DNA from 4 places in the Selenomonas sputigena ATCC 35185 genome. Region 4 is predicted to be linked to each of the others. Evidence: riboswitches for the same ligand, from Rfam matches in the RefSeq annotation. Region 4 holds a riboswitch; each other region holds the start of a gene.

Region 1 (4,718 bases), 650 kb from region 4:
GAGGCGAATGCGGTACAGGGAAAGAAACCTTTGCAGCCAAGCGGCTATGGCTGCGACAGACTGCAAAGTGCGGCGCTACTCAAGAGGCTCAATGATTTTCTTGCGAGCCTTTCCATGACGCTCGTGGCGGCGGCATTCCTGCTGCTCGATCTCGTGCCGCATGTGATGGAGGAGTTCGGCGCGGAAGCGGCGCCCATGCAGATTTTGCCGTTCGACCCCGCATGGGTTACGGTCGTCATCTGCGGCATTCCGCTGCTCTACCTGTCCGTTTGGCGCATCATTTACAATCGCGGCATCAGCAAGATCTCATCGGCGCTTCTGATCTCGATGGCGATGTTTGCAGCGATCGCCATCGGCGATCTCTTCGCGGCGGGCGAGGTCGCCTTCATCATGGCGCTCGGCGCACTTCTCGAAGAGGCGATTACGGAGCGTGCGAAGAAGGGATTAAAGAATCTCCTCGCGCTTTCGCCGACGCAGGGGCGGAGAATCCGAAACGGCAGGGAGGAAATGATCGCGCTCGAAGAGATCGTGCGCGGCGATGTGCTGCGCATCCTGCCTGGCGAACGGATTCCCGTGGACGGCACGATTCTTGCAGGCGAGACTTCCGTCGATCAGTCCGTCATGACGGGCGAATCCCTGCCCGTCGACAAGGGTGTGGGCGAAGAGATCTTCTGCGGCACACTCAACTGTTTTGGCTCGGTCGATGTCGAAGTGAAGGAGGTCGGCGAGTCAAGCTCCCTGCAAAGGCTCATCCGCATGGTGCAGGAAGCCGAGGATAAGCAGGCGCCGATGCAGCGCATCGCCGACCGCTGGGCGAGCTGGCTCGTTCCCATCGTGCTCGTGCTCGCCGTCGGCGCCTATGCTGCGACGGCGAACATCATCATTGCAGTCACGCTGCTGGTCGTCTTCTGCCCGTGCGCTCTCGTCTTGGCGACGCCCACGGCGATCATGGCGGCGATCGGACAGGCGACGAAGCGCGGTGTCATCATCAAATCGGGCGAGACCTTGGAAAAGATGGGCAAGGTCGATACGATCGCCTTCGACAAGACAGGCACATTGACCTGCGGCAAACTCTCTGTCAGCGATGTCCTGCCCTTTGCTGAAACTGTCAGTGAAGAGGAATTGCTCCAAATCGTCGCCTCCGCTGAGGCGAGGAGCGAGCATCCGCTGGGCAAGGCGATCGTCGCCCATGCGAAGGCGCAGGACGTCGCGCTTGCGCCTTCGGAGAATTTCCGCATGACGGCGGGCAGGGGCGTCTCGGCAAAGGTCGCAGGGCGAAAACTCTTGTGCGGCAGCGTGAGCTTTCTCGCGGAAAACGGCGTCATGCCGGAAGCGCCGATGCGTGAAGCTTTGGAGCGCCTGCGCGCCGAAGGCAAGGCGCTCGTGCTCGCGGCGGAAGGGGAGAGGTGCATCGGTGCGCTCGCCCTCTCCGATACGCTGCGTCCCGAGGCGAAGGCGATGGTCGAGCGCCTGCACACTATGGATGTGCGCACCGTGCTCCTGACGGGTGACAACAAGGAAACCGCGGCCTACTTTGCGAGCCAAGTCGGCATCGACGAGATCCATGCGGATCTTTTGCCCGAAGATAAGGTCGCACACGTCAGGAACCTGCAGGAAAAGGGGCGCAAAGTTCTGATGATTGGCGATGGCGTGAACGACGCACCCGCCTTGAAGTGTGCTGACGTCAGCGCGGCGATGGGCGTGATGGGAAGCGATATCGCCGTCGAAGCCGCTGACATAGCGCTGATGCGCGACGATGTTGGCGAGGTGACCTACCTCAAGCGCCTCGCCAATGCCACGGCGACGACGATCAAGCTCAGCATCACGCTCTCGATGTGCATCAATTTTGTTGCCATCGTCCTGTCTCTCATGCAGGAGCTCAACCCTACGACGGGTGCGCTCGTGCACAATGCCGGCTCGTGCTTCGTCGTCCTGATCGCTGCGCTGCTCTACGATAGGAAATTTGACTAGAGTTTCATAAATATAAGAGCATGGCTTTGCATGAGTTGGATCTAATTTATGCAAAGTCCTATGGATTGCATAAGCTACACGCACAAACGTCCACTTTGTGGACATTGTGCGCCGCCCTTAATGAAAGTTTACCAATCCGTCTGCGCCCTTCGGGCTTGACTTCTTGGACTTTCATAGTAAATTCCATGATATATATCGTTCCGTCCAGATTCTTGACGTTGGATGTCCGTCTATGATAGACTGAACTTGCCATGTTTTTCAAAATGAAGGAATTTTTCAGACGATAATGAATCAGGAGATTTTATGCTGGAACTGGTGAATATATCGAATGCAGGCTGCGATATAGAGAATTTGCTGCAAAATAAAACGGAAGCCCTCCATGAATTCATTCAGCGCTACGGACTCGATGGCATCGAATTCATGCTCTGTGCGCCGTGGGATCGAGCGATGTATCCGCCCACGTATATCAAGGGCGTACATCTCCTTTTCTGGCCGTCGTGGCTGGATTTTTGGCGCGGGGATAAAGCTGCGCTCCTTGCAGAGTTCGGCACGGAGGAAAATATCCGCGCCTACTATGGCTCTCTTGATGTTGATGACTGGGTGGAAAGCTGGAAAGAGAATCTGCGCCAAGCGGCGACTTGTCGGCCGCAGTATCTCGTCTTTCATGTCGCGCACAATGTGACTTCGGAGATGTATACGCGCGAGTTCGCTCATACCGATGAAGAAGTCATCGAAGGGACAATCGAGCTTGTCAACGAGATCGCAGATGAGATACCGCAGGGTGTGCGCCTACTCTTTGAAAATCTCTGGTGGCCGGGATTGACATTTCAAAAGCCGCAGCTTGCAGGTGCGCTTTTGGAGCGCGTTTCCCATGCGGATACGGGCTTCATGCTCGATGTCGGGCATCTGATGAATACGAATGCTGATCTCACGAGCGAAGAAGATGGTGCACGCTATGTGAAGGAGATTTATCGAAATCTTGGCGAACTTGGCAAGCGAATCTACGGCGTGCATCTTCATCAATCGCTTTCGGGAAGCTATACGAAGCGCATGATGGAGGAGCATGCGGGCGAGCATCGCAGCCTGTCTTGGCAGGAAGCCATGGAATACGTCCTGCAGGTCGACCGCCATCAGCCGTTTCAGACGGATGCGGCGCGGCGCATCGTCGATCTTATCTGCCCCGACTATCTTGTGCACGAGTTCATACAGCGCTCGCGTACCGATTGGGAAGAAAAGCTGCAAACACAGCAAGAAGCTTTGCGGAATACGATTTCATAGAAACTGAATGTGTCGGTGATTTCTTAAAGATCAGAAGTGCAGAAATTCATAGTTTCTGATATTCCTACTTGACAAGAGTATTGTTCAATGCTACGCTATCTTTCGGAAACTAGCAAAACTTCATACCGATTGGATCAGGTGTCGCAAGACTTAATAGGGAATCCGGTATATGCCGGAGCGGTCCCGCCACTGTAGCAGCGAGCCGGTCTGCACGAGAAAAATCTTTGTGTTTCTTGAGATGGTCACTGAGGAGTCAATCCTTGGGAAGGCGCAGACAGGTGATGAACTGAAGCCAGGAGAACTGCCTGATTGACAATCACCGTTTGACCTGCGAGCGATGGGAAGGAGATTTTCGGCAGCGTATTTGCCTTTGGGCAAAGCGGCTTTTGCGGTGCCATTGTGATAGGAGTGTGCCCTTTCTGCGATGCAGGGAGGGCTTTTTTGTATGGGAATGGGAATGTGTGCTATTCTCGGTATTTATCCGTCGATAAAGCAAGGGCGGCGGCTGAATATAAATTTGTCTGTGGGCAGAATTTTAGGAGGAGATTGAAATGGGAAGAACAGGGTCGAGGAAGAAACTCGGCGCGACGGTGGCGGCGGCGCTTACGTTCGCTGCTTTGTATCCTGCGGGGGGGCAAGTGTTTGCCGCAGAAGCGGAGTCGACGCAGGATGCCGTATCGGAGCATTCGCTCGACGAGACGGTCGTCACGGCGACGCGCACGCCGGTACAGGAGCTCAAGGCGAATGCAAATATCACGGTCATCACGGGAAAGGATCTCGAAAAGCGCCACTATACGGATCTGACGCAGGCTCTGCGCGATGTCCCGGGCGTTACGGTCAATCAGTATGCGCCGGCAGGGTATAATAACAGCACAAAGTTCTATATCAATGGCTCGGAGGATGTTGTTGTTCTCATTGATGGTGTGAAGCAGAATTATGCAGGTGGCTTTGCGGCGTCACTGACATCAGCGATGAAGGATCTCAGCGGTATTGACCGCATCGAGGTGCTGCGCGGCTCGGCATCGACGCTTTACGGCTCGGATGCTAAGGGCGGCGTCATCAACATCATCACGAAGAAGGCGAAGAACGCGAAAGCGACGGTTGAGGCGGCTTATGGCAGCTTCGGCAAGCAGCTCTACAGTGTTGCTTACGAGGGCAGCGAGAACGGTCTTGATTGGCGGCTCAAGTATCAGAAGGACAAGAGCAACGACTTCAAAGATGGGCATGGCAATGAAGTTCCTTCAGGACTCGACGCTGATTCCGTCAACATACACCTCGGCAAAGATCTCAGCAAGGCTTCGTACCTTGTGCTCAACCTGCGCAGTTACAAGGATGGAGACCGCTATCAAGCGCTGTATGAAAAGCAGCAGGGATTGAAGCAGAATCGAGGACGCTACGATCATTTTGATGTAGACTTGATCTGGAATGCGAAGATTGACGATACCTCGAAGAATCAGATGGTCCTTTCC
Region 2 (4,718 bases), 650 kb from region 4:
AGCTTTCGAGATAGATGCCCTTGTCCTTAGACATAATTTTCACGGCATGATCTGCATCTGCCTGATTCTTGATATAGAGGTTCGCATTCCCCTTCCTCTGATCACCTACCAGATGGATGCCGTTGTTGTGCGCCTGAATCGTCGTCTTGCCGAGCGACTTCAGCTCAAGCGTACCACCGTTCACCAGAATGCCGGTGGACTCGTCGCCGCGACGCTCTCCCGATTGCGTACGGACATTGCCGACTCCGGTATCAATATTCAGCGCATGCCCATTCATATGGATACTGCCGTTCTTTCCTTTGCCCCACAAGATACCACCGAAATCATAGCGGCTGTACTCGTTCAGCGCCTTGACGGGATTGTCGCTGAGCTTGGGAGAAAATGCAGCGTCGTTGCTGAAGCTGTAGGTCGAGCCGCTGCGAACGCCCTTCTTGTCCCAATACTTCTGCTCACGGACTGCACCTTTCCAGTCGCCCTCCGCAATCTGACGTCCTTCGCCGATATCTTCCTTGACGCTTCCCTGTCCATTTGCTTTGAAGGTGATATCCTCCAACTTCTTCGACGCCGATGAAGCAGTCAGTCCTTCGGCGATCATTGCCTTGCCCTTGAGATGGCGCTCGGTAGCGGCAGCATCGTAGTAGAGCTTGCCCGCAAGCGCGTTCAGCGTCTTATGGACCGCAGCATCGTCCGACAGATTCACACGATCAGCATCTGTGGCGACCGTGATTTCAGCATTTTCCGCCGCACTCTTGATATGCGTGTCGCCCGCTTTGTAATGGGCGGTGTCCGTGCCGTCGCTTTCATGCTTATAGAACAGCTTTGCTTTGCCTTCGAACTTGTCAATGGTGAGATCCTGCGTATCATTCTGGTGAATCGCGCCGCCGTCCGACTTCAAATGTGTCAAATGACTCCTGCCAATCGTATCGCCGCCGATACCGACCGACTGATTATCCCAACGCGCACCATTTGCCAGCAGAAGACGAGTACTCCCGCTGCCCGAGCTGCCAATCTTTCCCTTGATGTAGGACTGTTCCGTATTGAGCGCTGCACCGAAGACGCCGCCATTGCCCTCAAGCAACACGTTGCCTTCGACCTTGACATCGCGCTCCGTCGAAGCAGCGTCAACGCCGTCACCGGCGCTTCTCGCATTGATGAATACCTTGCCTTGCCTCGTGATATGCACGGCTTTCGCATTCGCTCCGGCCATCATGCGTCCGCCGCCGATACGGATTTCGCCGTCATTCGAGGCATAGAGAAGATTTTCCTTATCCTGCTCGATATCGACAAGCCCCTTGATGTCGACGAGGGCGCTTCTCGATGATGCACCTTTTGCCGTGATGGCGTTGCCTTTTTCCCCGCTCGATGTATTGCGAATCTTAACTGCATGCGGTGCTGTATCGTCGTTTTCTATGACGATACGGCCATCTCTGCGACTGGTTGCCATGGCATAGATGCCGTGTTCTGAGCGCTTGCTGCCCGTAATATTGATATCGATGCCGCCCGCACGCTTGATTTCCAGATTTCCGGCAGTCGCCACGATACCGCTCGCATATCTTTCATCCGAGTCCGCCGTACTGTTCAGCGTCAGCCTATGAGCCTTCATATCGACAGTGACAGGCCCTTCAGGAGCCTCCTCATCAACCACGATACCGCCCGTATAATATCGCTGCGCAGGGATCACCTTGTTGTCGCTCGCCTTCGTGCGAATGATGACGTCCTTGTCAAAGGTATAGTGCCCGTTGTCATCGCCGTAGCCATCATTCTTCCACTTCTCGCTCAGATCCATGCTGTCAAAACCGACTTCTGCAATCTGCTGCGTCGTATCCAGCACGGCAGAAGCGGGCGGCGTAGATGGCTGTCCAGGCGTCGTGCCTGGCGGCGTAACAGGCGGCAAGGGAGCAGCGGGCGTACCGTCCGTGCTGCCTTGCCCAGTCGTCGCAGAGAACTTCATGCGCTCGACCTTGACTTCTGCCGAAGATGCCGTCAAGCCTTCCGCGAGCATTGCCCGACCCGTGAGATGGTCTTCCCCGCTCTTTGCTGCATCGTAGTAGAGCTTACCTGCGAGTGCGTTGAGCGTTTTATGAATCTGTTCTTCATTCGCTGCAGGATTTGTGCGGTCCGTCACCATCGTGACGAAAGAGTTCGCCGCCGCCTTTTTGATGTGCGTATCACCTGCCGTGTAGTGCGATGTGTCTGTGCCGTCGCCGCCCGTATGACTGTAGTAGATCTTTTGCCGACCCGCATAGTCGTCAATCGTCAGCTTGCCTGCATCATTTTGGAAAATGTTTCCCTCATTGCCATTCGTGCTTGAGAGTCGGGCAAGCCGCGTGCCGCGCCCGCCGTTCATCGTATCCCACGTCGCGCCGTTCTTCAAAAAGAGCGTCGTCTTTCCCGTTGCGCCAGCTTCCGTACCGCCGAGCCATTTGGAATCCGCTCCATTAAGGCCGAGGTAGACTTCGCCGCCGTTTTCCGTATGAATGGGACCTGCCAGCTCCGTCTTTTGATCCGCAGCATCGGTGCCCGCCTCATTCACATTGAAATAGGTTTTGCTCGATCCCTTCACCCACATCAACCATTGATCGCGCGCCTTGTTGTCGGCAATCTTCAGCTTGCCGCCGCCGATGCGCAGAACGCTGTCTTTAGCAGAATTGAATTCATCACCAAACTGAATGCCGCGCTGGATCTTCGGATCGTCAATATCCACGCGACGAATATTCAGCGTATTACTCTCTCCTGTCACATGAATACCATACGTACTCGGTGATTTCACGTTCCCCAGTCCGGCTTCCGTCCAATAATGGTAGACGGCTCCCGGTTTTATCGTGAACGTGCCATCCAGATTGAGCGTCGCTTTACCCGGCGCCCAAATGCCGCGGGCAAATTCTCTGCCTGCCCAAAGCTCATTGATCTGCACATCTGCATGGATATCCGCTTTCATCGGTTTTTTTGCATATTCGTCGAACCGAATGCCGCTTGTCGCACCGCCATGCTGATCGGCATCCTTCCAGTTTCCATGGGCATTGATGGTGATGAGACGGTTTGCCGCACTGGCATTGTTCTTATCGCTATGAACAGTTAACGTTGCATTAGGGCGAATATGAAGTCCCGAGGCGCGATTATTCTCATTCTTTAGATTGCGAATATCCAGTTTGAGATCGTGCCCTGCCATATCGAGCGTAAGCGAGCTGTTCGCATAAACAGCCGATGCGCCATTCACAATATTCCACTTGATCGTATTCTTATCTGCCTTGACCTCGGTATCCGCCGTCAGCGTCGTATCTTCCTTGATCGGTCCCTGCTCTGCCGCCCACGCCGGCACTTGCCATGAGCCTGCCAGCAAGGCTGCGGCAATGCCTAAAGTCAGTTGCTTCAGACGCGCTTTTTTCCTCATATCTTTATCTCTCCTTTGTTCTGTGAAATCGCTTTCTTCAGCGACTTCTTTTCTCTGCCATGTTTCTCAGCGGCGCAGTCCGCGCCATAAATACTCTCAAACCGCTTACCGGCCTGCCAGCCTTTCTAACAGGTTCTCAGCCTTTCCAACACCATTGCCATCGCCTCCCTTGACAGCACTCCAACAAAAAAACGCGACACAAAAAGAACACATAGCCTTCCATGAAAATGAGAACTGTCAAACGACAGCCCAAACTCCTTGGCCTGCTACGCGCCATCTTGTATCGCGCAAGTGACGTGACGAAAAGAAAACAGGCGGCACTCTGACTTAGCTCATCATCCTGCCATCTCTTTGTGAGAGACGTACGATGGCAGGACTCCCCATACAGTTGCGGAACAGCTCCGGATTCACACCGGATTCCCCACACTCAGCCTTGCGGCTTCCATTTCTTGTGGTATGAAGTTGTCTTGGCTCTTGGAAAGCTCTCAAAAGCCATGCCGTAACCAGCAGAAGCGCCTCCTCTTTTCTTTTATAACCTATACGCATTTATCATATCATAAATCAAACAATATGAATAGCCGTAAGGTATATGTTTAATTATTTTTTAATATTTAGAAGCTATGCTCCACGCCGACGACAAAGCTGCGTCCCGGAGCCGTCCACCACTGACCGGCTCCACCGTAGTTCACATTGGAACGCTCAGCATAGAACTTATCGAAGAGATTGTTGACCTTGAGATAGACCTTCGTCGTTTCCATGATCTTATAGTTCATGCCGAAATCGCAGACCCAGTACGACGTCTCCGGGAAAGCGTTGTCCACGGGACCCGGACGGTCAATCATGGCGCGTGCCATCAAGGATGCGTCGAATCTCCGATTCTTGTAATCCACACCGATATTCCACTGATGCGTCGGCAAATAACCATCAACATTTGCTTTGCGCTGTTCGGTCTTACCAACATGCGTGTTCGTATAGCCAAGGCGTGCACTCACATGTGAGTCAAAGCGCTTCGCAAGCTGCAGATCCCAGCCATGTGCATCCTCATCGCCAACGTTGATATTCTGATATGTCACGGGATGAAAGCCGATACGATCCTTGGAATGACGCCAATAGTAGTGCGCTGCAACATTCAGTCCTTTGCCAAAATCATGCGCAATACCGATCTCCCGCGTATCGCCGGACTCGGGCTTGAGGTTCGGATTGCCATATGTCGGCGCATAGAGCTGATTCGGCGTCGGGGTCAGGAAATACTCGGTATAAGCTACATAGGCATGAGTTCTAGGCGTAATATCATAGCCAAGGCTCACGCTCGGGCTTGTATGGCTGC
Region 3 (4,718 bases), 120 kb from region 4:
GAAGAGCGGGTCGGCGAGGTAGCCGGGCATACTCGGCGCCGGCTTGTCCGTCGTGATGATGAGATTCTGTCCTTCCGCCTTCATCTCCGTGTACTTGAAGAACGTCGCGGCGCGCGTGTTCTTGGCAAAGGCGCGCTCGATGGAGGCCTTGACAGCCTCTGCCGTCAGCGGGTTCCCGTTCGAGAACTTCACGCCGTCGCGGATCTTGAACGTCCACGTGAGCTTGTCGTCGCTGATCGTCCATTTCTCTGCGAGCCACGGCTGGATGTTCATCTTCTCATCAAACTTCGTCAGCGTCTCGCCCATACCGTAGCGCATGACGACCCAGCCGAAAGCATTTTCCGTCGGCTCAAGAGAGTCCGCGAAGTTCGTCACGCCGACGCGCAAGGTATCCTTCGAAGCCTCTTTGCCGCCGCAGCCTGCGAATACCGCCACGGACAAACACGCCGCCATGGCAACAGAAAGCAACTTCTTCCACTTTTTCATTAAATTTCAGCCTCCTAAAATCATAAGACATCGTAAAACCATCAGCTTGCCTTGTTTGGATCAAGCCAATCGCGCAGCGCATCTCCCCACAGATTGAACACGGCGACGACGAGGACGATGGCGGCGCCGGGGAACAGCATGAGCCACGGCGCCGTCTGCAGTGCCTGCCTGCCTTCGTTGAGCATGAGTCCCCATTCCGGCGTCGGCGGCTGCGCGCCAAAGCCTAGGAACGAAAGACCTGCCAGCTCCATCATCATCGCCCCGATATCGACGGCTGCCGTCACCAGTATGATGGAAAGGATATTGGGCGCGATATGGCGGAAAAACATCTGCACGGGACGCGTGCCGTTCGTCACAGCCGCCGCGATATAATCCTGCTGGCGCACCTTCAGCGTCATGCTGCGCGCCAGGCGTGCATACTTCGTCCAACCGACGGCGACAAGAGCGAGGATGGCATTGACCACGCTGCCGCCCATCATGCCCGCAATGGCAATCGCCAGCACGATGCCCGGAAAGGCGAGGAACATATCGGCAAGGCGCATGATGATCGTATCCACCTTGCCGCCGACATAGCCGGCAACGACGCCGATGGCAGAGCCGATGCCGGCGATGAGGATGACGACCGTCAAAGACATGAACACCGATATGCGCGCGCCGTAAATCACGCGCGTAAAGAGATCGCGCCCGAGTTTATCCGTTCCGAACCAATGCTCGGCGGAAGGCGGCAGAAATGCCTGCTGCATCGACGACTCATAGGGATCCTGCGTCAAGATGAAGGGCGCGAGAAGCGCTGTGAGGAAGATCAACCCTGCCAATATGGAATAGAAGCGCAGGAGCTTTGCGTCCTTGCTCATGGCCTCTCCCCCTTCTTCAGGCGCGGATCAAGATACACATAGGACAGATCCACAAGGAAGTTGACTACCATGTAGAAGATGGCTGTCCAGAGAACGAATCCCTCCAACAACGGATAGTCTCGCATCTCGATCGCCCGCACCGCCAGGCGGCCTATGCCGGGCCAGCCGAAGACGATCTCGACGATCGCCACACCGCCCAAGAGCCAGCCTAGAGCCAAACCGAAGAGCGTGATGAGCGGCAAAAACGCATTGGGCAGCACATGGCGCCACAGAATGCGCTGCATGGACAGACCGCGAGCCTTGGCGCCGATGACGTAATCCTGACTGAACTCTTCGAGCACGGCGATACGCACCTGCCTCGTATACTTGGAAGACAGGAGGATCGCCAGGGTTGCAGACGGAAGAATCAACCCTTCCAGAGTGACCTCGCCGCCCGAAATCGGGAACAGTCCCAATTTCAAACCGAAGACGAAGAGAAGCAGCAAGCCGACCCAGAAGCTTGGCATCGAAACGCCGAGAAAGGACACGCCGCGAATCAAATAATCCGGCCAACGGTTGCGATATAAAGCTGCGATGACTCCGCAAGGCACAGAAACGACGAGCATCATCAAGGTTGCTGTTCCTGCCAGAAGCAGCGTGCCGAGAAGATTCTGCTCAAGCTTTTCGGCAACCGGCATCTTGGCGGAATAGCTCATGCCCATATCGCCATGCAGCAAGCCGGAAAGCCAGTGCAGATACTGCTCATGGAAGGGACGGTCAAGCCCCAATTCGTGACGTGTCTTTTCGATAGTTTCCTGCGACACCATCGTATCGCCAGTCTCCAGGATCATCTCTACAGGATCACCGGGAGCGAGATACGTCAGACCGAATGTCAAGAATGTAACGCCCAAAAGCGTGATGAGCATCTGACACAGGCGACGTATCAAATCTTTTCCTTTCAATGCAATACCTCATCTCCTTAAAAATCATATAAAAAAGACATTTGCGACCGAATCCTCAGAATCGGTCTCTATAAGGAAACGCCCAGCTATCCGGCATTTCCATAAAAAAACGCATGTCCGTCAACCAAGACAAGACATGCGGATTTTTCCTGCAAGCGCAAAATACCACGGGTATATTCCGCCAACGAATATACCCTGGCATCCATCTCCTCATCTCTCGTAAGTCAAGCAATGAATCTTATCATAAGCAGGCTTTCTGGCTCTCGGATCATCGTTTGTTTCCGTCTTCCCGGATTTTCCCCAGTGACATGTCAGGAAGTGCCGACGCATTCAGCACTTTCATAAGAAACAGCGATTCCAGCGTTTCCCATGGAAACAAATTCCCCGATTACAGCTGCGGGACAGCATGGGTCTTTCACCCATTTTCCTCTCATCGCTCGCCGATATACATCGGCGACACTTATGACGTCTGTATGAATTTTTGAGAAAACAATTACTATCGGTAATTATATAGCAAAGTTCCTATCATGGCAAGCGCACGAAAAAATTTTCTTTAAGAAACATTATTTCTCCTTGCGATATACCTGTACGCTCAGCCATCCTCCTGCTGCTCCATCTGGCGATGCATAAAATCTCTGCCAAATACCTTGAGCGTGTAGTAAAGACCGATGAAGAACGGGATGTACTCGGCGATGAGCCGCCAGCAAACGGCGAGGATGCCGACGGTGCCTGCCGGTACGGAATCGGCAAAGAGCAGGACGAATCCGCCCTCCGCGATGCCGGAACCGCCGGGCGTCGGCGTGAAGTAGAGCAGCATGTTGAGGAAAATCATGCGCCCCATGACCGTGTACCAATCGGCTTCTGTCACGCCGAGTCCCAAAAGAAGACACGGAACGATGGCATAGATGAACATGAGACTTAAGCCTGATTCAAAAAAGATGCGAAGCATGCTCTTGGGCGAGGACGCGAGGAGATGCACACCCATCTTGAGATCACGATAGAAAGAGAGCAGCTTTTTGCTGCGCTTCGCACTCAGTCGCTTCGTCAGGCGCAGGATGATGTAGTCGAACGCATTCGCGCGAAAGGCAAGCGCGATGAGTGCGATGATGACGAAGGCGATGACGGAGACGAGCATCAGCGTATGATTGTCCACGCCAGGCAGGATGCCTGCGTCGTGCAGGAAAATGAACGGCATGCAGCATATAAGGAAGAGGATGGACACGAGGGTTCGCACGATGACAAGCACCGTCGCCTTGCCCGCCGGTACGCCTGCATGACGCAGGAACATGAGCTGCGCCACAGCGCCGCCCGTTGCCCCCGGCGTCAGAAGCGCGAGGAAGTAGTTGCCGAAGACCACCTGCACCGCCTGTCCCAGCGTGATGTGCTCGCCCGAGATCTTCACGAGGTGCATGAGGCGCGTGCCGTCAAGCGTCAGACCAAGGCTCACGCAGAGGAGCGCAAGGGCGATGGACCACGGCTGGAACGCTGTGAGATTTTTCAACGTATGAATGTCGACCGTCGAATAGATGACGGCGCCCGAGATGAAGAAAACGAGCAGCAGCGGTACGATGAAACGCTTGCAGAACACCTTCATTTGACACCTCCTCAGAGCGGCCCGACGCAGTTTCTCAGATCATTGCTCTTTACCGGCTGTCCTCGCCTCGCAATTCACATATTCTTCGTGGCTCGCATAGGCGCTGTGATTGTGAATCGACTCAAAATTCTCGCAGGAAAGCGAGAACCAAAAGAGTCCGGGCAAGGGACGTAGGGCGAGCACGAGGTCGCGCAGGATGTCCTCGACAAACTTTGGCTGCTCGTATGCTTTTTCCGTCACATACTTCTCATCTTCACGCTTCAGCAGCGGATAGATCGGGCACGACGCCTGCTCTTCCATGAGCGCGGCGAGATCCTCGATGAAGATGCACGGCGCGGGCGGCTTGAACTCGACGACTGCTTGCAGAAGACTCCTCTGATTGTGCGCACCGTAGCGCGAGATCGCCTTGCTGCACGGGCAGAGGGATGTCGCAGGCACGGTGACGCCAAGACGGAACGACATCGCCTCGCCCGCACGCTTTTCGCCCTCAAAGAAGCAATCAAGGTCGAGCACGGATTTCTTGCCGCTTGCCGGCGCTTCCTTCTCGATGAAATACTTGAAGGAAAGGCGCAGCTTCGCCGTCTCTGCTTCAAGACGATGAAGCGCGTCCTGCAGCATGGCTTCCATCTCTTCTTCCGCTACGGGCTTGTCGCACCACTGCTGCAAGATTTCCAGGAAGCGGCTCATGTGCGTGCCCTTGTACTCCTTTGGCAGGGAAACCGTAAAGCGGATGCGCGCTGTGACTTGCTGGAAATCGCCCGCCTTCGTCTTGATGCGAAACGGCAGATGGGCGTCCTTGATGCCGACATGCTGTATGTCGATGCCGCGCATATCCGCGCTTTT
Region 4 (4,718 bases):
TCGCGCCGCCCGAAGACGCCGCTGAAAGCGAAAGCGACGACAATCGGCCTCTCGTCTTCGGGAATGTCCGCCGTGCGCCGCGTCACATCCGCCAAGCGCTCATGCAGCCTTCCAGTCAAGGCCGCCGCTTCCTCTTCCCTGCCAATCACCTTGCCGATGGACTTGATGCGCGGAAAAACCGCCTCGATGCTCTTGGGTGTTTTGGAAACAAAGACCGTCAGACCCAGATCGCGCATACTCGCTACGAGCTCTTTCGGCACGCTGTCCGTCGTGAGCACAAGGTCGGGATGCTGTGCGAGCACGCGCTCAGGACTCTTGTCGTGTAGCTTGACGGGTACAGCTTTCGCCGCCTCTGCCATGCACGAAAGCCCCGCATCATCCACATAAGAGGAAAGCGCCGCAATCTGTTCAGGCGGCGCGAGCGCGAGCAAAATTTCATCCGTACCGAGATTGAGCGAGACGATGCGCTGCGGCTTCTCATGCAGCACGATCTCCGTGCCCATATCGTCTGTGCCGCAAAAGAAATCGCCCGCTTCTTCCTCCACCGCCGTTCCCCCGCGCGCACATGCGCAGAGGAGGACGGTGACAGCGAGAAGGAGCGCCGGCACCACGCCGCGCCGCCATGCGTCAGAACGTATGCGCATAGGTCAGGCGGAAGTTCAGCGGCAAATCGAGGTTGCCGTAGCGGTTCGAATAGTTCTCGCGATCGAGGAGATTGTAGATACCAAGCGTCACCGTATCATTCTTGCCGGCTGTATAGATAACATTCATATTAAGCTGCAGCTTATCCGGCACATCTTGTGCTGCCCCATATCTTTGAGCCGTATATTCACGATCTCCAAGATATTTGAGGTTCAAATTTCCCTGCCATTTTTTCATCTTATAATCAACACGTACGAGTCCTTCGATGCGTCCTGCATCCTGTACCCAGCCTTTACTTCCCGAAGGATCCTTGATTTCAGGATTGGAGAATCCTGCACCAAGGCTAAAGCTCCATGTATCATTGAAGCGTTTCGTATATTCGATTTCAAATCCCGTATTGCGAAAATCGCCCTTGTTCACTGCGTAATTTTGCTGCGTAGCCGGATTCAGAGCCCAGCCAATCTTATTCTTCATATCCATATGATAGACAGCAGCTTTCCACAGATCATTGCCACGCCTAATCTTAATGCCGGTTTCATACGTCCAGCCGCTCTCAGGCTTAAGACCTGTCGGATTGAAATTCTTATACCGGAAGCTATCATCTACCGTCGGCATCTGAAATGCTTTGCCAACATTGATGTACCATGCTGTATTGCGATCGAATTGATAATTCGTCTGGAATTGCGGCATAAAGACGCTTTGATCCTCCTCGGGATCATTGATCCATTCACCACGCAGTCCGAGTGTGAAATTGAAACGTGGCGTGAATTGCTTGCTGTATGAAGCATAAAGCGCATTTCCCGTGCGCACAGCCGTACGCTCTTTCGCCGGCGTATCGATGCCCTCACGCTTATAAGAATAGCCCAAAACCAGCGAATCTTTTCCAATCTTCCAGTTCTTTTGCAAGTCGAAAATCTGACCATCCATCGTTGCGTTGCTGTCATTTTTTTGATTTTTGATATAGTCATACCCATCTACCTGACGATAGTTATAACCAAGAACAGCGTGGATGCCATTTTCTTTCCCTTGGTAAACCAGACTAGCTGTATGGCGGCGATCATTATAGCGATAATTATATTTCACCCCCGTAGGAACAAGAGTATTTCCTGACTTCCTGTACTGGATTCCCCCGCGGGTAATATCACCTTCCATATAGTTGTAGTTCAGAGATATTTCTTCGGTCAGTTGTGCGATGAGTCCCACACGGCTTTTCTTTCCCTTGCCGACCCACCAATCAACCCATGAGATCTTATCAATGCCAAAGCCGTTGGAATGCGATAGATCCTTTGACCACTCACGACTCACATCGACGATGATACGATCTCCCATATAGGTTGCTTCACTTTTCTTGAAATAATTTCCAACCGTTTGATTTATTTGAAATTCTGGTTCTCCCTCCTTCGGCTTCTTCAAAATGATATTGATAACACCGCCCATAGCCTCGCCGCCGTAGAGTGTAGATGCAGCTCCCTTGACGATCTCGATGCGCTCGACCATCGCGGCGGGTATATTTTCAGTACTCGGGTAATTCTTGAGATTCATCGGCACGCCGTTGACCATGACGAGCGTACCCCTGTCATAGCCGCGCAGCGTGATGCGGCCGGCAGCAAAGCCGAAATCCTGCCCTGCCTCGCCATAGGATGTACTCGTTGAGCCGATCTGCTGGTCGATCGCCTCGAATACGTTGCGATAGCCCGCTTTTTCAATATCCTTCGCTGTGATGATTGTCGTCGTCGCGGGCGTATCGAGATCACTCTTTCGCCTGCGCTGCGCCGTCACGAGCGTATCGGGCAGATCATGACCGCCGCTTTCTGCAGTTTCCGCACTTTGTTCCTGCACCTGCGTCGTTTTCGCTGCCGCCTTTCCTGCCGCCGCATTTTCCGCCGCATACGCCTCGCCTGCAAAGCTCACGCCCGCGATTGCCGCAAGCACCGCCCATGTCAGATGTTTCTTGCCTTTCATCTACATCACCCTTTCCCAAAATAAAGCGCCCCTCCTGCAAAGCAGAAAAGGCGCATAAGGGCGGTGCAAAAAATTCCCGGCAGTTTCGCCGGGAGGATTGCGTTCGTGCAACCGAAGAAACGCCAAACGGCGCTTCCTTAATCCCCTTCCCATCACTCGCAGGTCAAATGGCGATTGTCCATCAGGCAGTTCTCCTGGCTCCAGCTCATCGCGCACCTGCGCCTTCCCAGGGCATTGCCCCAGTGACATTCCTTGCAGGCTGGCTCGCTGTTACAGTGGCGGGACCGCTCCGGCTTCTACCGGATTCCCTATTAAGTCTTACGACACCTGATCCAACGATATAAAATTTCTATAACAGGATAACACTGATTTATCCCTATGTCAAGAAAATAAATTCTATAGGAATCATTCTTATTATGGAAATTTCTCTATTCAACATAGTGGCTGAAACTGCCGATGACGAGTTGCGGAAACTCCCTCTTGAGCCGTTCCAAAAACTCTCTAGCGCCGACCGCCTCGCCCTGCGCTTCGGGCATAATTTCAAGGAAGGCGTCGGGATCGACATTGAGGTTGCGCACCTGCACCATGTTGACGGGCAATTCGCAAAAGAAGCCGCGCCACGCTTCGAGTTCTTCGGCGCGGTCATTAAAGCCCGGGAAGAAGAGCATATTGAGCGACACATATACGCCGTGCGAAAGCGCGTAGCGGATCGACTCCTTGACGTCGGCGAGCGTGTAATTGCTGCGGTAGTACGCCGCATAGCTCTCCTCGATGGCGCTGATGATGCTCACACGCATGGAGTCAAGACCGGCATCGACGATCTTTCGGATGCCCTCAGTATAGCCGGCATTCGTGTTGATGTTGATCTGCCCGCGCTTCGTCTCAGCGCGAATCAGGCGCTCGGCTGCCGCAATCGCATCCGCCGCAAGCGATGGCTCGCCCTCGCAGCCCTGTCCGAAGCTCACGATGGCGTCGGGCGCAGTCGAAAGGTGGTAGATGCCGACCTGCGCGATCTCCTCGGGCGTCGGGCGGAACGCGATGCGGCTCTGCGGCGAAGGACAGCACTCGGCGGGCTGCAGGGAGATGCAGCCGAAGCAGTTCGCGTTGCAGACAGGCGACGTCGGTATGCCCGCTTCCCAGCGACGGTAAAAGAGATTCTGCGCCGTGCAGCAGTGCCACTTCAAGGAGCAGCCCGCCACCTGCTCGACGATGCGGTTGCCCGGCAGATCCTTCTCGACGCGGCGCACGAGTTTCTTGAGCTCTCGCGTGTTGTAGTATACGGGATCCCACTTCGTATTCTCATCCGTATAGAGAGCCGCCGCATAGAGATCATCCTTATAGAGCACGACAGCCGTATAACCGTAGAGAGCGAGCCTTTCAGCCCCTTCCTCTCGCTGAAAGGCAGGAAGAAAGAGTCTCGTGTAGCCTGCAGGCAGGATGGCGGCGACGGCGCGTCCCGCCAGAGGCAGCATTTCGCCAGTCGCCGTCATTCCCATCGCCGCGCGATCGGGCAGGAACATCAAGTCCGCCGACTCGGGCAGCGGAATGAGATCGGCAGGAGTAAGCGGCAAGAGCGTATTGCCCGAGCGCCCCAGTCCCGCGATGCCCGGCGCATCGAAGATCGCCCCATCCTCATCGGCGTAAAGCGCACGTATTTCCGCCTTCATGCTTCGCCCTCCTGCCTCTCGGCCTGCGGTACAGCGCTGCTTTTCTCCGCGCTTTCCCTCTCCTGCGCTTCCTGCTTTGCCGCCTTCTTCCTGCGCGGGTTGTAGCGGTTCATCGCCATGTCGATGCCATCCGTCACGATGCACTCGACGGCGGGCAATAAATAAGAAATCGCCTCTTGAATCTTCGGCGCGTCGTCTGCGGGAAACGGCGCAAGCACATGCTTGACGACCGTCCAACCGGGCAAGGGTCGCCCGATGCCAATGCGCACGCGCGAGAAGTCCTCCGAACCGATGTGCGCGAGAAGCGACTTGATGCCGTTATGACCGCCCGCGCTTCCCTTGCGCCGCAGACGAATCGTGCCCGCTGCGATGTCCATGTCGTCGTGCGCGACGATCAAATCCTCAGGAGCGAGCTTGTACCAATCGAGCAGAGGGCCTACCGCGCGT

What was found. Region 4 has a riboswitch for cobalamin ahead of SELSP_RS06135 (TonB-dependent receptor plug domain-containing protein). Riboswitches for the same ligand answer to the same signal wherever they lie in the genome.
Region 1: another riboswitch for cobalamin. It lies ahead of SELSP_RS09275 (TonB-dependent receptor plug domain-containing protein); the one in region 4 lies ahead of SELSP_RS06135 (TonB-dependent receptor plug domain-containing protein).
Region 2: another riboswitch for cobalamin. It lies ahead of SELSP_RS09270 (autotransporter outer membrane beta-barrel domain-containing protein); the one in region 4 lies ahead of SELSP_RS06135 (TonB-dependent receptor plug domain-containing protein).
Region 3: another riboswitch for cobalamin. It lies ahead of nikB (nickel ABC transporter permease); the one in region 4 lies ahead of SELSP_RS06135 (TonB-dependent receptor plug domain-containing protein).

The regions. Positions count from the first base shown of each region.
Region 1 is NC_015437.1:2,023,848-2,028,565, reverse strand. Features, by position in the region: gene SELSP_RS09285 (heavy metal translocating P-type ATPase) at 1-1,971, shown strand, start outside; gene SELSP_RS09280 (sugar phosphate isomerase/epimerase family protein) at 2,275-3,249, shown strand; cobalamin riboswitch at 3,369-3,572, shown strand; gene SELSP_RS09275 (TonB-dependent receptor plug domain-containing protein) at 3,801-4,718, shown strand, end outside.
Region 2 is NC_015437.1:2,018,829-2,023,546, forward strand. Features, by position in the region: gene SELSP_RS09270 (autotransporter outer membrane beta-barrel domain-containing protein) at 1-3,391, opposite strand, end outside; cobalamin riboswitch at 3,688-3,842, opposite strand; gene SELSP_RS09275 (TonB-dependent receptor plug domain-containing protein) at 4,003-4,718, opposite strand, start outside.
Region 3 is NC_015437.1:1,255,322-1,260,039, reverse strand. Features, by position in the region: gene SELSP_RS05680 (ABC transporter substrate-binding protein) at 1-486, opposite strand, end outside; gene nikC (nickel transporter permease) at 528-1,340, opposite strand; gene nikB (nickel ABC transporter permease) at 1,337-2,281, opposite strand; cobalamin riboswitch at 2,511-2,760, opposite strand; gene SELSP_RS05665 (lysylphosphatidylglycerol synthase transmembrane domain-containing protein) at 2,874-3,875, opposite strand; gene folE2 (GTP cyclohydrolase FolE2) at 3,915-4,718, opposite strand, start outside.
Region 4 is NC_015437.1:1,371,627-1,376,344, forward strand. Features, by position in the region: gene SELSP_RS06130 (ABC transporter substrate-binding protein) at 1-644, opposite strand, end outside; gene SELSP_RS06135 (TonB-dependent receptor plug domain-containing protein) at 628-2,604, opposite strand; cobalamin riboswitch at 2,772-2,950, opposite strand; gene SELSP_RS06140 (radical SAM protein) at 3,033-4,271, opposite strand; gene pth (aminoacyl-tRNA hydrolase) at 4,268-4,718, opposite strand, start outside.